Linked DNA regions of Bdellovibrio bacteriovorus. The protein of the gene in region 2 interacts with the protein of the main gene of each other region in a pairwise test. Links are inferred from orthologs where the notes say so. Each region holds a gene or a part of one and is shown on either strand. Other genes may lie near its edges.

Region 1 (8,977 bases), 1.6 Mb from region 2 along the record:
ATCTAAAAAAGGCCAAGTACTGCTGCAGGCGCGATACAAAGCTAAACCCACCAAGCACGATGTCGTGGGTTGCGGTTTCACGTTTAATAAAAAAGACCAAGAGCTTAATAGAGAGCTGCCCGCTTTGGCCGTCCACTTGTTTTTACCGCGACCGCGGCCGGTGGTTTGGTGGTCGGTGACGTAAAGGCATAAAGCTTCTTCCATCAGGTTTTCATTGAAAGCTTCATCTTTAGCCGCGGAGTTCGTGCTTTCTTGTTCTGTGCGATAATGAACGTACAGATGGTTGTTCTCCGCCCATTGGGCGGTCAGGTTTCCGATGCGAACGTCAGCAACGGGATTGTCCATTATTCCTCCCAATGAAAGACGAGACTCACGTCAGCACAAGGGGCGGAATGAGTTAAGGCGCCAACAGAAATAAAATTCACGCCGATTTCAGCCACCGAACGCACGCGCTCTAAATTCATATTACCGCTGGCCTCGGTTTCGATAGTTGCAGGTATCAAAGCCACGGCCTGTTTTAAAATGTCGTTATTCATATTATCAAGCAAGATGCGGTTCACCTTCAGGCTCACAGCTTCTTTGACTTGCTCAAGGGTGCTAGCTTCGACTTCAACACTGAGCTGACTGTGCTCGCGCACGCGTTCGACCGCCTTCGTGATACCACCCATCACAGAAATGTGATTGTCCTTGATCAAGATGGCCGTGCTTAAGTTCATACGGTGATTCACACCACCGCCATGGACCACGGCCTTTTTTTCTAAGTCACGGAAAGCGGGGGTTGTTTTGCGAGTGTCTAAGATTTTAGTTTTAGTGCCTTCAACCTGTTTCACGAAGCGGCGAGTGAAGGTGGCGATCCCGGAAAGATGGCCTAAGAAATTTAAAGCCACGCGTTCCGCCTTTAGGACTTGGACCAAATCCCCTTCGATCGTGCAGATGATTTGATTTTTTAAAATCTCGTCACCTTCTTCAAAATGCCATTTCACGCGTGCATTGGGCTCGAGGGCCTGCATGGATTGTTCAAACGCCATCGTGCCGGACAGAACGATGTCTTCTTTCGCTTTTAGACGGGCACGTCCTTGGCGAGGTCGTAAAGCCAAAGACTCCGTGGTGACATCGCCTTGAGGCATGTCTTCCTTAATGGCAGCGCGAATCAATTCTTGTAAATTCATCGATGGGACCTCTCAAAACGAGTAGGTCCTAAAGGGCCTACTAAATATTCTTTTCAGTTTCTTTGAGGAGCTTATTGAGTTCGGCACGAACGATGCGTTCGGCGATTTCTGGAAGGACTTTCCAACAAATGGACTCGATCACTTCGCGAGCTTCCTCACGAATAATCTTTTCCATCATTTGTGGATCTAAGTCACCCTTGGATTGCGCTTTACCCTGAGCATTAGGCGCAGAAGTGGCGGGGCCTGCCGGCGCTTTGGCTGCAGCAGATCCTCTTTGCAGAGTCTCCATCATTTGTTCTTTGACGGATTTTTCAACTTTGCTAACAAAAGAATCGACATTCGGTGTTGAAGTGCCACCTTTTGCTGCGTGCGGAGCCGGTTTTGCGGCCGGAAGCTTGGGCGTCGTTTTTTTATCAAAGCTGATCTCTTCAAACTCACCATCCATTTCGATATGAGCGTTGTTAAGATCATCATCTTGCGGAATTACAAATTTCGAGGCGAAATCGTTTTCGGCTTCAGGAATTTGAATTTTAAACTTAGTTAAATCTTGGTGTGCCCAGCCACCTTCTTCGGCCTCATCTTGAGATCGAGGATTCGTCAGTGGCACCGCTGAAAATTCTTCTCCGGGAACCGAAAAGGCATCAGCATCTTCCACTTCCGGAATCGCAAAAACATCCGAATTTGAGAGGCGATCTTCAGCAGGAGCATTTGCTTCGGCCGGAGTTTCTTCGAACTCGGGCATTTCCGGGAAACTTAAAAATGAACTGACCGGATTGGCTTTAGTTTTCACGACCAAATCATTTACGATAGAGCGCAAATGTTCTGCGTCAAAAGGTTTTTCTAAACGGCGATCTGCTTTGCAAGTGGTCGCTTTTTCTTCGTCGATTTCCATGAAACCGCTCCACATCAAAACCACAGGAATTTGAGCTGTCGCAGGATCCATTTTGATATCGGCGCAGACTTCATAGCCCGAACGCTTCGTCAAAAGAACATCGGCAAAAATAATATCAGGATTGAAGGTCTTTGTGACAGCCAACACATCAAGTCCCACGGGCACGGATTTAACTTCGACAGCGAAGTCAGACAATGCCAGTTGCATTACTTTTTTGATTGTGGAACTCTCATCTGCAAGCAAGACGCGTAAAGCCATACTTAAAAGTAAAATCGGAAAGGCTGAATGAGTCAAGCGTGATCTGGGAGTAGGCAGCTGTGAACCGCATCGATCGATATACAACCTGGCTTTTTTGGGGCTACTTTTTGGGGGCCATGGCCGTCTTTTTGACGCTGTTTTCTGCCGTCGACGCGATGTCCACCCTGACCGAATACAAGGGCGTAGCGCCCTCGGCCCTCGTGAAATACTATCTTTTTTATTTCCCTGAAATCATCCGCCAGCTTCTGCCGGTCGCCTGTTTATTGGGCACGATCTTAACGCTTTCAAGTTTGAATAAAGCAAATGAACTCGTTGCGTTATTTGCCGCGGGGATGAGTCTTTTTCGCGTGGCTTTACCCATGCTGATCTGGGTGACGCTGATTTCGGCCGTGGGTTACGTGTCTTCCGACCGCATCATTCCGAAAACGATCAAAGAAAAGAACTATATTTTATATTACGACTTAAAAAAAGAGCCGCATCGTTTTTCCACAATTAAAACGGACAAGATCTGGTATCGCTCAAAAAATTCTTTATTCAATATTCAAACCTTGAATGCGCAAGGGAACAAGGCCCAAGGTTTGACGATGTATTTCTTTAACGAGGACTGGGACTTGGTGCAAATGATCACGGCTCGTGAAGTCAGCATCCAAGGGGCGCAATGGGCCCTAGAAAAAGGCACCGTCACGGTCTTTACTAAAGAATCAAGCTTTCCTTTGACCAGTCACTTTAAAACTAAAAACATCGTGATGGCCGAAGACTCAAAAGACTTGCAAAGTGCCGGGCAAACCGCCGACATGATGTCACAAAAAGAACTGAAACATTTTATCGAAAAAAACCGCCAGGCGGGTCTTGATACCTTGGCTTATGAGGTCGACTATCAGTCGAAATTTGGCTTTGCTTTTGCGGGTATCGTGATGTGTTTATTGGGTATTCCTTTCAGTGTTGGCCGGGCGCGTTCCGGCGGAACTATGCTGAACGTGGGGATTTGTTTAGCCCTGGTTTTTGCTTATTACGTATTTTATTCGTCAGGGATTACCCTGGGGCAGCACGGAACAATACCGCCGGTCGTAGCCGCTTGGGCTCCGAATATAATCATGGCCACTTTAGGCTTGGTTCTTCTCAAAAGGCTGAAACGCTGATATAATGGGGGCCTCTCGGAGGTCCCTCATGATCAAGAAAATCCTCACATTCCCAGACCCGAAATTGCGGGAAGTTTCAACTCCCGTGAAAGAGTTTGCCCCAGAGCTTAAACAGCTGTCCGAGGACATGATTGAAACCATGTACGATGCGAACGGCATTGGCTTGGCGGCTCCGCAAATTGGTGAATTAAAACGCATGATCGTGATCGACACTCGTCCTAAAGATGAAGGGGGACGCCGTTACAAGTATGACGAAATGTCGGATCTTGAAAAGGCCGTTCCGCAGCCACTGATCTTGATTAATCCTGAAATCGTTAAAGGGGAAGGCAAAACAACTTTTGATGAAGGTTGCTTGTCGATCCCGGGTTATTACGAAACCGTCGAGCGTTTTAATTACATCGAAATGAAAGCTTTTGATATTAACGGCAAAGAGTTCATCGTAAAAACCGACGGTCTGCTGGCGATTTGTATGCAGCATGAACTGGATCACTTAGAAGGCACTTTATTTGTCGATCATTTAAGCTTTGTGAAATCGAACAAAATTAAAAATCAGATCAAAAAATACGGCTATCCTGTGAAGGAAGAAAAAGAAGCTGAAAAAGAAAAACAAAAAGAATTAGCCAAGGACAAACGCTAGTGAGCAAGGTGCGCGTGTGTTTCCTAGGGACGCCAGAATTTGCCGTCACGTCCCTGAAAGCGCTGCTTGATGATGAGCACTTTGAAGTTGTCGGCGTTGTTTCTCAACCAGATCGTCCGGCGGGTCGTAAGCTTCAGCTGACCCCAAGCCCGGTAAAAACCTTAGCTCTTGAACACGGTCTTCGTGTGGTGACCCCTGAATCTTTAAAAAAAGATCCGGCCGCGGTTGCGGAAATTCGCTCTTGGGGAGCGGAAGTCGGAATCGTTGTGGCTTTTGGTCAAATCCTGACCGAAGACTTTATGAGCTCGTTCCGTTTTGGTTGCGTGAATGTGCATGGTTCTATTTTACCGCGCTGGCGGGGGGCCGCGCCCATTCAGCGTGCGATTGAAGCCTTGGATGCAGAATCCGGCGTGACCTTACAGCGCATGGTTAAAAAATTAGATGCCGGGGATATCATCGGCATTCGGAAAGTTAAGATTCGCCCAGATATGGACGCCATGCAATTGCATGATGAATTGGCGGTTTTAGGTGCCGATCTTTTACGGGTTGAATTGATGGACTATGTGCGCGGCAATATCGGACCGATTCCTCAAGATGAATCCCAAGTTACGATTGCGCCAAAAATTGATAAGGCAGAATGTTTTATTGATTTTAAAACTTCGGCGTGTGCGGTCGATGGAAAAATGCGCGGTTTTGTTTATGGGCCGGGCGTTTACACTTTGCTTCAAGGTAAAAAATTGAAGTTGCATAAAGCGGTGCCCCTAGATCAGTCTTCTAAATCAGAACCCGGCACTATCACGGCGATCGCGGACGATCATATCGTGGTGGCGTGTGGGGAAGGCTCATTAAAACTTTTGGAAGTGCAGCCCGAATCGCGCACCCGCATGAAGGTTCAAGATTTTCTTAAAGGTCATGATCTTAAAGTAGGAGACAAACTTGGCATCTAAAATGGTTGCGCCTTCAATTTTATCCGCGGACTTTGCAAATCTAGAAAAAGAAATTCACGCGGTATCACAAGCAGGGGCGGACTGGATTCATGTGGATGTTATGGACGGACGTTTTGTTCCGAATATCACAATCGGTATCCCGGTGGTGAAGTCGTTAAAAAAAGTTTCTCCGATCCCTTTAGATGTTCATTTGATGATTGAAGAACCTGAACGCTACATCGAAGACTTCATCAAAGCGGGCAGTGATTATTTGACCATTCACGTCGAATCGACAAAAGATCCCGCGGCGGTGCTTAAACGCATCCGTGAGTTGGGGGCGAAAGCCGGCATCACTTTGCGTCCGGGAACTTCTCTGGACACGGTTCTGCCGTTGCTCCCTTTAAGCGATTTAGTGCTTGTTATGACCGTAGAGCCTGGCTTTGGCGGTCAATCCTTTATGGCCGATCAGATTGCCAAGATCTCGCGTTTACGCCAGGAAATCAGCTCTAAGAAACTGTCTTGCCTGATTGAAGTCGATGGCGGTATCAACGCCGAAACTGCGAAGCTATGTCACGAAGCCGATGTTTTTGTGGCGGGAAGTTTCGTATTTGGTCGCGACTATAAAACCGCGATAGCGGCTTTACGTTAATTACTGCGCTTTGCACGACATCTAACATTTTGGCCCCTTTGTCATTTGACCCGAGCTTGAGCATTATGGCCAAAGACGGCAATGCTTATCCTGCGTAACATAAAAACTCATTGGTTCGATTTGGCGAAAAAGTTTTTGCTGGTCGTGATTTGATTGACCCTTTTTGCGAGTCGGCTCAAACTTTGATTGTTCGATATTTAACAAGGAGAGTTTGATGAAAAAGCTATTCGCGGTGTGCGCGTTGATTTTAGGATTTGGAAGTGCGGCGAATGCCGGTCTTTTGCTTGAGCCTTACTTGGGTTACGAGATGGGGACTTTTAAAGACAATGCTGACGGTAAAATGAATGGGACACTTTTGGGAGCACGCGTAGCGTGGACGGCACCTGTCATGTTTTGGGCGGGGTTAGATTACGCGACGACGGTGAGTGCTAATTTTGATTCTGACACGGCCAATGTTTCTGATTCGGACGCGAAACGCAACACTTTATGGGCCGTGGTGGGAGTGGACTTTCCGATCTTGCTTAGAGGTTGGTTGGGGTATGGATTGATGAATGAAATCAAATTTGACGACTACAACAATAAAATCAAAGGTAAAAGCACAAAGCTGGGCTTAAGCTTCACGGGTCTTCCATTCATTTGTTTGAACTTTGAATACTTGATGGAAACTTTTGACGAACAAAGCTCAGGCTCTTTAAGCCCGGACGCGAAAAACAACGCGTACGTGCTATCAGTCTCTTTACCTTGGGAATTCTAAGGTACCAGCTTCTTTTAGTAAAAATTCGGTACATAAAAAGCCACGAAGTTAATTTCGTGGCTTTTGTTTTTTGGGAATACAGTTCCAAGTTGGAACTGTGCTGCTGCTTCATAAGGTCTAGGTTCGGATCTTTGTTTTGTGTGTGAAAGACTTCCTTGATAAACCCAATCTCAACCCTTTTTGGGAAAGGAAGTACCTTATGAAACTTATTGCGGTTATCTTGGTTTTCTTCACCACTCTTTCGGTCTTTGCCGACGACAAAGTAAAAGTCAATTTCAACTCTGAAGAGCTGACAAAAGTTATTGAAAACTACGCCAAAGCCACCGGGCAAAAATTCATCATTGATCCCGGCGTGCGCGGTAAAATCACGATCTTAAATCAAGAGCCGATTACCAAAGAAGAATTTTTCAGTCAGTTGTCTAATGGCCTGGCTTTAAATGGCTTTGCCATCAGCAAGCAAGAAGACGTGATGGTGGTGCAAAGCGCCCGCAACGTGCAAAGAAATATGTTAGAAGTTTCGACGAAAAGACCTTCGATGAAACCACAGCGTATGTATACGTGGGTTTACACTCCTAAAAATGTTTCTGTGTTGCAGTTAAACCGCGATCTTAGAATTTTGCCATCCAGAGATGGTGAAATGAATGTCGTTGCTATCAACAATCAACTGATCATCACGGACTGGGTCAGCAACATCAATCGTGTGGCGGACGTTTTAGAGCAAATTGATATTCCTGAAAATCCGGTGCTATCAAAGCTTGCTAAAAAAGGAGCTGAAGGACGTCTTCGCCCAAGACCCCCGCATGAAGGTGGGCCAGAAAAAGTGGCGCCTCCGACACCTCCGCAAGAATAATTTAATTTAGGCAACAACGATAGGCGCGGGTCGCACTCGCCGCGCCTTCGCCCATCGATTCGCAATTTGCAGACCCCATCGTCGCCACGGAAACTGTCCCTCCGGTCAGATGATAAACATTGCTGGCCCATTCTTCATTCCCTGTCATGCCGGTGGCCGACCCACTTTTGCACGCGCGATACCATTGTTCATTTGAACAAAGCGAGGCCGGGCCTCGAGTGCTTGTCACTGAATAACAAGAATTTTTAGCATCTAAAAAACTCGCCGCTGTTCGTTCATTGGTACTGATGCAATAACTTGTAGGCAGTCCCGCGGCACCGATCAAAGTAAAGCCCGCAGGGCAGGTGTTGGGACCGCCCGTCATATACGTGGTCCATCCGGACGCGGCACATAGATAGAGGCGATCATTGGTGGGATCAGACTTGATTCGACCATATTCGGCGGCACTATCACAATCCGTCGCGGCCGGGGCTGAAGAAACCGTTGCCATTTGTAAATAGCCCGCAACTTGCAATGTGCTTTCAGGGGTTGTTGTCCCGATGCCGACTTTGCCCTCGGCGGTAATTCGCAGTCGTTCTTCGGCGGTGGCGGTGCCCGGCGGTGTGGTCCAAAACCCTAACCGAGAAGCCTTGGCGGTGGGGGTCCAATTTTCAGTGGCGACCATCGAGAGCCCGGGAGAGTTTGTGTTGGTCGACCATCCTGTGCCGTCATAAGCGTAGCCAAAGATATTGAAAATAGTTTTTCCTGAAGTAATCGCCGTCGGGGCGGCCTTTGTTCCCATCGAGCGATAGGCCACTAAGTGCGCAGCTTGCGTGTCTGAAAAAGATCGTATCGCTAAACGTCCGCCAAAGCCCGTGCCTTCGCCATCCACGATCAACCCGGCGCGATCGGGCTGAGTGGTGGTATCGGGAATGGTGCTTGCCACGTGCAGGGTGGTCGCCGGATTTTCAGTGCCAATACCCACGAAGCCTGAAGTAAGCACGGTCATTTTTTTTGTACCTTGAGTTTGTAACGACACGGAGTGTGCGGATAAGGATCCGATACTCATCTCACCGGTGAGGGTATTTCCTCCGTCTAAAACCGCTCCTCCAGAAGCGATGCCATAAGTGGCGATGGCACCCAATCCAAGATTTGATCTGGCAGTTGTGGCATTATTTAGTTCGCTGAGATTATTTGCCGGATTTAAAGGAACAAAACCTAACGCGGTCGTCACATTTGAAGAGACAAAGCTTGCACACCCAAACCCGTCAGAGACTGAAACCCAAGTAATGTACTGACCTGCGGTGCAAGAGCCGGTCGGCCAAGGGCTCGTGCCACCGGCATTCACCAGATCTGTGTAACGCAGTTTTGCGTAACTCCACGCGCTGCCATCGTAACGCAAGACTTGACCGCTGGATGTGCCGTTAGAAAGTTTTGCGGGGGTTATGGCACCTAGGGCTACAGTCGGGGAAGGGTATGTGCCTGAAAGATCTCCGCTGGCAGGACCCGAGGCACCTCCGGCGCCTCCTTGATCCGTCACGCATGTAAAGCTGGTTCCGTTAAAGGTAAGGACTTCCGTGCCCGCACACGGAGTCACGGGTAAAGTGTTTTTTAGAATAAAATCCGCCGCCGTGTTTGATCCTAACTTTTGAGCTGCAAGGCTAAAACCCGCATAGGGAACGGAGCGAATGACGGTGTCCGGGGAAATGCGATGCCATGAAATT
Region 2 (9,123 bases):
ATATCCAGGGGCTTACGCACCCAATCCATGTGCCGCGCCAAGTGCGCACTGGGGCGAGGACGATTCAATATAAAGTAACGGTATGTTTTATGAGTCGCGGAAATCGTCGCATGGAATTCTTCGGGAGCAATCCAAGCTTTCTTCACCACAATGGAGGACGGCAGATGAGAGTTCAGGGCCCAACAAATATCCCATTTTTTAGCCGGATCTAGCTTGCGGTGCGTAGAAAAGTGGCAAACCTGATTAAAGGCATGAACTCCCGCATCAGTTCTTCCCGAGGCGAACAATGTGATCTTTTCATTAAATACGCGTTCTAAAGCCTTCTCTATTAAAGAGGCTACTGAAATCTGGCCTTCTTGCTTCTGCTTTTGCCATCCGCAGTAACCCGTTCCGTCATAGGCAACCGTGAAACGCACCTTTGTTGTCTTCATGGGGGCGTATGTAACAGAAATTACAGGCTATGGCACTAACATAACTAAGCCGGGATGCTGCTTGGAAATCTCCACAATATATTCTTTGGGTAAAAAGGTTTTCCCCGAGCGCAGCACCAACTGCACCCCGGCCTTGGCCAAATCTAAAAGTTCTTCTTTCGTGGCGATAGAGTTGACGTGATAAATAAAAGATTTCGTCTTCGCCAGATGAAGAAGGTCATATTTACTTAGTGAAGAATCACCACTGCTGACCACCAGCTGAACCCCTTTAGATAAAAGATCTGCTAAATAAACCTTATCCAAACGGCCGCTATCGACATAAAGGAGGTAGCTTCCAACTCCCGCAAGCTCTATGAGGTCTTCTCGCTGATAGTTGGTCTTGGCTAACGAAATTCCCAGCTGCACATTCTTAGTTTTTAAAAGATCAATGACGGAATATTTATCCCCCATTCCCGTCTTAGTTTGGCAATAAGTCACGGGTGTAGATTGCGCAATGGCCTGGAGGTCGCTCACCGAAGCGTTACTGCTGTCACCGTAAAGACATTCAGAAAACTGGGGCGGAAGAGCAGCCCGTGTTGAAAATCCTAAGCTGCCTAATAGGACGAACGCTCCTAAGAACCCCATATTTTCCCCTTTTCTATGTAAAGAGTTTAAAACAGCCTCGGGGCCTGTCAAAGGCTTTACCATGTTCGTTTTTCACGGTTTCTTGACCTTGAATGCGCGGCGTCGTAAACACTCCCATCCGTTTAAGATGAAAAGACAACTAAGGAGATAAAATATGAAATCTTTGATCGCTGCAATCGCGCTAGTTATGACTGCTGCCCCTGCTTTGGCTTCTGATGGTTTTACAACCGCTTTCCGCGATGACATGCAAATTGATTTCTTGAGCTGGTGCGAAGGAACTAAAGTTATGGCGCAAACTCAAGAAGGCAAACCTTACGAGCGTTTCAACTGCGCTGACGAAGGCAAAGTTTGTAAAGTCTATGACGCTTACCAATTTGGTCGCGTGATCTATTCTGCAGCTTGCGATAAAAAATAGTTTTGAATTTTCAGATTCGAAAAATTAAAAGCCCGAGGAAACTCGGGCTTTTTTTATTTTAAAATTTAAAAGGAATATTTAGTAATCCAAGACCAATCCGCCACCCACAATTGCTGACGAAAAATCCAGATCTTCACTGAACGTTTTTAGATATTTAAAATCCGCCGACACCCACAGATTCTGAATTCCATATTCCGTGCGCAGCGTGTATCGAGTTTCGCGACTGACCGCCGACACGTTAAACATCAAACCGCCACCGCCATAAGCCCCTGGGGTCCCCACGATATTTGGAGATTTTCCGTCGTCACGCATTTCCATGACACCGATATAAGTTCCCCCACCTGAAATATAAGGCGCCAACCATTGGCGATCCCAGATCTCCAAACGATAGGTCAAACCCAAATTCAAAGGCACCGCGATGAAGGTGTATTTTTCTTCGGCTTGCTGACCATCATTGGCAAAGCGACCATTGCCGGAAGCAAACATCAAGCTAAAGCCCGTTTGCATTCCCAACTTGCCAAAACCTTGAAACGGCTGCCAATCAAAATCAAAACTGATCACCGGCAGCTGACTTCCAGAATACATTTGTGCAAACGTGGTGGTGCCATCGGCCGCCGTGATCTGAGGAGCATCCATAGTTCCAAAACGGAAAGCGCCCGAGTGTTTATAGCTATTCGATTCTTCGGTTTTATAAATGTAAGCGCCTTCTTTAGTGATTAAAACCAAACCTTTTTCGGCTTGGGGGTGGTGGATGTATTCCACTCCACCTTTCGCCGATCTCGTCGTTTTTCCAGAACGACGAATTTTTTGCGCCGGCTTAACTTCTTCAACAACGGGCTCTTGATAAGGCGCGGCCTCTTGGGGAATCGCGACTTTGTTGTCTTCTTCTAAAATCAATTCATCTTCGATTTTTTTATCGGAAGCTTCATTAAGGTTGATGACGTCTTTAGCTTCCCCGGGCTTTGAAATTTCATTTTCAATTCCTGCGGCATCGGCCTCTTCGCTCATGGCCCCTTCGTTAGAAAAAACGTCAAATTCGTTTTCATCTTGGACATAAGGTGCTTCTTGCGGTGCCCCTTCTTGAGCATAAACCCAAGACGCAAAACCGAGCTGAGCTATAAGCAGAAGAAAAATAATTTTCACAGCTCACCTCGGAAACGACGATTTACAAAGAAGCGTCGGTAGACTTCGTAAATACCCAAACCCGAAACCGCCGTGAAAAATAAAGTCATCCAAAATCCAAATACTAAAGAAACACGTGCAAATACCAAGAGCGGCCACAGAGCGGCGCGCACGACAGCTTTCGCGATCTCACTTTCCGCAATCAGGTTGGCAAAGTAAGGACTGTGTTTATAGTAGGCGCGAACAAAAGCTTTACCGATAGGATTGGTCAAAAGAAAATGGTTGCGGAATTCACGGAAGCTTTCCACTTCGGGAGCCATGGGCGAACCAAAAGCCGCCGTCGCGATAAAACATTTTTTATCATCTAACAAACCCACAACTAAAGAAGGCATCTGACAAAGTTGATCAATGGTTGTCTGTCCCGTGCTAGGTCGTGGAGTAAATCCCGAAATAATTCCCGACTTATCGCGATTTCCCATCAGCATGCAATATTCGACGTCATTTTTTAACCCGGTTACGCGGTTATCAGAAAGCTTCGAGCTGCTGGTGTTGGCCAAGATAGAGTGCGACTTAGATCGGCTGGACACTTTCGCTAAAAGCGCTGTTTGATTTCCAGAACCCGTGTCGTCTTCTTCATAAAAGAAAACCACGCCGTCATAAGGAACGCCAGCAACAATGGCATTCGTTGGATATGTTGGAGTATAAACCAAGTTCTTTGCATAAATTTTTCCGTCACCACGGAAAGCTTCAAAATGGCAAACACCCCAGTTGGCACTTAAAGCAACAGAAGTGTCATTGCAATCTTCATAATCTTTAGGGCCTGCCGCCTCAACTCGTGTACGAACAAGGACCGTGATGGATTCTTCACTAGTGCTATTTTTAAGAGAGATCACCATCTCTCCAGAAATATTATTCGTACAAGTCGTAGCCCCAGTCCCTCCGGAAAACAGACCACAGATTTCCGACCAAGTCATAAAAAGCGTCAGGGTTCCGGAAGCCGCATCATACTGCGGAGGATTGGTGAACCCCGTTTTTGGAGTGCCACTGCCCACCACGACTCTCGCGTCCGTGTAAGCAAATCCCGCAGTTGTCGTGGTCAGCGTGAATGTCACAATCAAATTGTCATAAGCATTCGTCTGGTTACAAACCGTCATATCGGTCGTAGGCGCAACGGCGCAACTGTCGCAAGTAGTAGTGTTATTACTACCATCGGTAGTACAACCCCCGGTAAATCCACCGTAAATGATCGGCTTAGTAAGATCCGTCAAATCCTGACTAGAAACCCCACTAATAGTCCCCAAGGTCAAAGCCGCAAACGCCGAAGGCGCCACCACCAAGGCCGAAACAAATAAAATTTTCCGAAGCAACTGTAAACCCATAAACAAATCGAACCACGCCCCAGACCCATTGTCAAAAAATCCCAGAGCCCCCGCGTCGATTTAACCCAACAAGAAACGCCTTTATGGAAAACAACTCCACAAAGCCCCAAGAAAGGACCCAATAAAAGAAATTTGAATTTATTCGAAGTGATTGATTTAGGAGTTCAGCAAAGATGTCTTGTTTTAGGGGTTATGGATTTTCGTCATGAAGGGGACCTTTGCCGGCGCCACGACGGCGCGAACCGCCCGAACGGGCGGCGGCAACAGAGGCCGGATGCCGTGTCCCCGGAATGGCGGAAAGCCATAACCCCTAAAACAAGACATCCGTCGCTCGAAGCCTCAAACCCCAAACGAATTAAGAAAAGAAAATCTTCTCAGCAATCTGGATTCCGTTCAAAGCAGCCCCTTTGCGGATATTGTCAGAAACAACCCACATGAGCCACATCTTAGGATTCTCCATATCCCGATGCACTCGCCCCACATAAACCGGATCTTTCCCAGAAACGTCGCGAGCTAAAGGATAGACACTTCTTTTAGGCTCGTCTTGCAAAACGATGCCCTCAAAAGACTCAAGCGCCCCCAGAACTTGTTCGCGGGTCGCCTCTTTTTTCAAAGTCACCCACACAGATTCACTGTGCGCGTTTAATGCAGGAATACGAACGGTGAACGCCGAAACTTTCAAACTTTCTTGCTCTAAAATTTTGCGCGTTTCTTTCATGATTTTGACTTCTTCACTGCAATAGCCGTCATCATTGAATGAACCAATTTGCGGGATGCAGTTAAAAAGAATGGTGTGCGGAAACGTCGCAGGTGTGTGATCTTTTTTATGATTCGAAGTTTGTTCGATCAATTCGTCATGGCCACCTTGACCAGCACCGCTCACCGCTTGATACGTGCTGACACGCACTTCCTCTAAGCCGAATTTTTCTAAAAGCGGTTTCAAAGCAACGACCAACTGAATGGTCGAACAATTCGGGTTGGCAATCACTTGGGGTTTTGAATCTTTATTGATCAAATGCCCATTTACTTCCGGAACGATCAAAACAGTGTTCGGATCCATACGGAAAGCAGCAGAGTTATCCACGGCAAATGCGCCCGCCTTAACAGCTTTAGGAGCCCACTCCGCCGAGATGTCGTCGCCCGACGAAAAGAAAACAAGATCAAGGCCGTCAAAGCAGCCTTCTTTAAGAACTTGCACCGGCCACGCCGTGCCCTGCAGTTCAATCTTTTTTCCTAGTGAATTTTCAGAAGCAAAGGGGCGCAATTCTGCAATTGGAAAATCGCGCTCTGCCAGGATATTCATGAAGGTTTGACCGACCATGCCGGTCGCACCAACGACTCCGACTTTAAGTTTTCTTTTCATTGGGATGTGTTTCTTCTTCCTCTTCGAGGACTAAATCGCTTTCGTGAACCGCCGCAGGAGCATAAACGCTAGGTTTGATCTTGCGAATATTTTTTCCAAGTCTAAAGATACCGAATACCGCACCCAAAACGGCATAGCTCATAAATACCACAAAGAGCATCACTTCCGGACGCAAAGCTACGATAACCAGTAAAGCAACCCCAAGAATAAGGTAACGGAACGGTAAGCGCTCTTTAAGATCTAAATCCTTAAAGCTACGGAAACGGAAATTAGAAACCATCACGAAAGCTAAAAGAATCGCCATGATCAGCAAGCCGATATTTCCCGTTGGGTCCCACTCTAAATCTTGGAATGCCAATACGGAAGACGCCACGATTCCCGCCGCCATTGGAATCGGCAGACCTTGGAAATAATTTTTTTCGACGACATTAGCTTGCACGTTAAAACGCGCTAAACGAAGGGCTCCGCAAGCGACAAATAAAAAGCACGCCACCCAACCCAAACGACCAAATGGTTGCAAGGCCCACAAGAACAACATGATTCCGGGAGCCATCCCGAAACTGACCAAGTCGCAAAGTGAATCGTATTCCGCACCGAACTTACTGGTCGAACGAGTCAAACGCGCCAAACGACCGTCAAGCTGGTCAAAGATAGCAGCCACGACAATCGCGTAAGCAGCCCAATCGAATTTTCCGTTGATAGCTTGAATGACCGCAAAGAATCCGGAAAACAAGTTTCCCGTCGTCATCAAGTTAGGAAGGATATAAATGTACATTGCCAGGCGTTGTGCTCTGACATCTTCTGAGTCTAATTTGTCCAAATTAATTGGTTCAGCCATGGGCCAAACTCTATCCGACTACGGCGAAAAATCCAAAGAAATAAAATAGGATCGTTAATCCCGTGGCACTCATCAATGGCAACGTTAAGTTATCGTCAAGTTTGCCAATGGGAATCAATTCAGCAAAAGCCCCCACAAGACCGGCGAACAGACTGACAATCACGATGCGATCAATCAGATAGTTGTGATACAAAAGAAATAAAAAGGTCAACCCGGTGCAGACAAAGAAGGCCGCCATAAATCCTTGCATGGATTTATGACCAAAGATCTTATCCTTCCCATACAAAATTCCAAAATAACTAGCAATGGGATCCGCGAAGGCTAAGAACAACAAAGTCAAAGCCACGACAGGACGAGGAAAGATGACGTCAACAATCAGAACTCCCGTCAGAAGGTAGGTCGTGCCCGCAAGCTTTTTGATTTCGCTTTGGCGCATGATCGGCTTAAACGCGTGAATCGCCCAATCATTCAAAGCGGGGTATTTATGTCGCAAGAAATCAAAAGGAACAAAAAGCACCCAAGCCACCACAAGAACGGTCATGGAAAGAGCTGGCGGCATGAAGATGTAACCCAAAAACATCGTAAAGACCGCAGACATGTGCCAAATCTTACGCGCATAGTGAATGTCTGAGCGTTTTTTCAAATCCACGGGTCTTAAAAATTCCTCGGTCAACATTGCTTGCTCTTTTAAACGTTCCAGTTTTTAACGCACATGTGCCCTAAAGAACACAGCGAACGTAACTTAAAGGCTCAAGTGACTAAGATCAATTAAATACAGACCAAGCTGGCTAATTGCATTAAGACGTTGATATTTTAAGATTAAATCGAAGACGCGTGAATGCGGATGATCTCTTCAACGGACTTTCCAGAACTTTCGCGATAGCGAATCGCAATTTCATTGTCCCCTTGTTGAAGCTGGATCAGATCGGTTTGGTATTTATCGCTGCCGCGCAAAAAGATCGAAGCGGTAAAACCGTTACTTTTATTGATGATCTCAACATCACCCTCTTTGAAATTATTCAGGCAATTCTTACCTTGGAATTGAACGTAACCACCCGCGATGCTCAAGGGGCTGAACATTTTTTTTGTGCACTTCAAATCCACCGTTTGAAATTGCGCACGCGGTTTATGATCCTTTAAACCGGGGCTTGCAATGCTTGCCGGCTTGCGATCAGAATCCAAAGTGACCACGGCAACCTCTTCCTTTTTTACCTCGTCGTTTTGCGCCAACGTTTGGTAAGTCGGGAAGGCCATTGCTACCACCAATAAAGCGGTCATAGCGATCATTTTGTTTTCTGTAATTTGAAACTTAAACATTATGCTTCTTCATCGGAGAGCAGTTACAGGACTTTAGCCGTATCATTCTGAGAATGTAGCCTTGCGCAGTTAAGTTTTTCCACATTTCTGCCGTATAAAAGTCTAGTAACGCAAAGGGGAGCTTTACTGATGAGTCGTCGTTTTCTCAAAAAGATTCGAAATTTCCGACTTATGTCCGGTCTTCTGATCGCGTTACTAACCATTCTCAGCTTTCAAAACTGTGCGCCCGCTCCTCAAGCTTGCTCTGATAGCTCGAAAAACTGTACTTCCGAAGAGTCCAAATCTTCTTCCTCAACATCTAATAACGGCAATTCAAGCCTTTGGAGCTCAGGCAGCGGCAGTGGCTCTAGCTCTGGGTTTGCGGGCGGAGGCGGCGGCAGTGTTTCCACCAACGGTTCTAATGCCAGCGCAGGCGGTGGCGGAGGCATTTCTGTCGGCGGTGGCGGCAACACAGGTGGAAGTTCCGGAGGTAGCACGGGCGGAGGATCTACGAGTGGCGGAACGGGAGGCACAGGAAGTGACCTTCTGCGTATTTCAACTCCACCAGCGAGTGTGAACGTACAAGAAGGACAAGGCTTTGAGTTGAGTGTACAAACCGCAGGCGGGAAATCTCCGTTAAAATACCAGTGGTTCAAAGATGGCGTCGCGATGGATCACGTCTTGGGTCAGTACCAATTCATCTCTGACAATGCTGATAGCTATAAAAAAGCAGGCTTTTATGCCGTAGAAGTTACGGATGCCACCGGTCGCACCGTTCGCAGTGAAAGAGCCGCCGTCAACATCGTCGAGCCGCAAGTGGGTTGCGCGGCGGGCAGTTATTTTACTTTCACCAACGCCACCTACGATGTTCTTGAGCCGAAATATTTTACGGAATACTTTGATGGTCCTCGCGGAAAATTTTTGCTGCATCAAAGTTATGACACTTATAATCTTTATTCATTGGCGAAATATGCCGGTGTTTCTACGTTTAATGTGTCCGCGAACATCGGTTATGGCGGAACAACTTTCATCAGCTGTCGCACTGCGATCCCGCGCATTCATACGCCGCAACCAAATCCAAGCGGCGCCGATAGTGGTTTTTATAATCAATATGCCGACGGCAACGGCTATACATACACCGGCCAAGTCAATTTTGAATGTCGTAACAAAAAGCTTTTATTAAAACAGAATACGTGTAAATGGACCTACACGCCACCACCACGCGGCTCTTCAAGATAACTCCGGCAAGACACCGGAGTTTTTAAAAATCTATTTTTTATCAATACTGATCGCGAATTTCTTAACGCCAACACCTTTAACCACATCAAGCAGTCCTACGACTTTTCCGTGCGGAACGTCTTTATCCGCAGAGATGATGGCTTGGACATCGGCATTTTTCGCGACCTCTTCAGTCGCTTTGGCGCGCACATCTTCTTCACTTACAAAAGTACCATTTAGATTAATGCGACCGTCCGCCGTTAAAGCAATATTCAATTTACTTGGCGCCGTCTGATCACCGCTCGCGGCCTTCGGTAAATTAACATTGATGGTCGGCTTCATAAACATCGGGGCCGTGACCATGAAGATGATCAAAACCACCAGAATGATATCCACCAGCGGAACAACGTTAATGTCCGCGATGGCGTCGTTGTCGT

The links.
Region 1: the proteins of AZI86_RS08910 (region 2) and def interact in binary tests that used the Escherichia coli proteins (3 or more experiments, as listed by UniProt). The link is inferred for Bdellovibrio bacteriovorus from one-to-one orthologs.

Annotation. Positions count from the first base shown.
Region 1 is NZ_LUKE01000001.1:175,382-184,358, reverse strand. Bases 2,473-5,290 are described here. They hold def (peptide deformylase), read left to right. Parts: upstream 2,473-3,486; coding sequence 3,487-4,095; downstream 4,096-5,290. Other genes in these bases: rpe (ribulose-phosphate 3-epimerase), read left to right, coding at 5,044-5,290; fmt (methionyl-tRNA formyltransferase), read left to right, coding at 4,095-5,042; lptG (LPS export ABC transporter permease LptG), read left to right, coding at 2,473-3,458. Outside these bases: AZI86_RS00870 (biotin--[acetyl-CoA-carboxylase] ligase), read right to left, coding at 1-345; nadC (carboxylating nicotinate-nucleotide diphosphorylase), read right to left, coding at 345-1,169; AZI86_RS00860 (response regulator), read right to left, coding at 1,210-2,319; more of lptG, read left to right, coding at 2,379-2,472; more of rpe, read left to right, coding at 5,291-5,670; AZI86_RS00835 (hypothetical protein), read left to right, coding at 5,885-6,424; AZI86_RS00830 (hypothetical protein), read left to right, coding at 6,624-7,274; AZI86_RS00825 (hypothetical protein), read right to left, coding at 7,276-8,977. UniProt on the Escherichia coli protein: Removes the formyl group from the N-terminal Met of newly synthesized proteins. Requires at least a dipeptide for an efficient rate of reaction. N-terminal L-methionine is a prerequisite for activity but the enzyme has broad specificity at other positions.
Region 2 is NZ_LUKE01000001.1:1,824,541-1,833,663, reverse strand. What follows is about bases 3,331-6,294. They hold AZI86_RS08910 (aspartate-semialdehyde dehydrogenase), read right to left. Parts: upstream 5,335-6,294; coding sequence 4,327-5,334; downstream 3,331-4,326. Other genes in these bases: AZI86_RS08900 (diacylglycerol/polyprenol kinase family protein), read right to left, coding at 6,183-6,294; pssA (CDP-diacylglycerol--serine O-phosphatidyltransferase), read right to left, coding at 5,318-6,172; AZI86_RS08915 (CFI-box-CTERM domain-containing protein), read right to left, coding at 3,331-3,959. Outside these bases: tRNA pseudouridine(38-40) synthase TruA, read right to left, coding at 1-431; AZI86_RS08930 (hypothetical protein), read right to left, coding at 459-1,055; AZI86_RS08925 (hypothetical protein), read left to right, coding at 1,210-1,470; AZI86_RS08920 (hypothetical protein), read right to left, coding at 1,549-2,613; more of AZI86_RS08915, read right to left, coding at 2,610-3,330; more of AZI86_RS08900, read right to left, coding at 6,295-6,848; AZI86_RS08895 (hypothetical protein), read right to left, coding at 6,992-7,489; AZI86_RS19100 (immunoglobulin domain-containing protein), read left to right, coding at 7,619-8,707; AZI86_RS08885 (ExbD/TolR family protein), read right to left, coding at 8,738-9,123.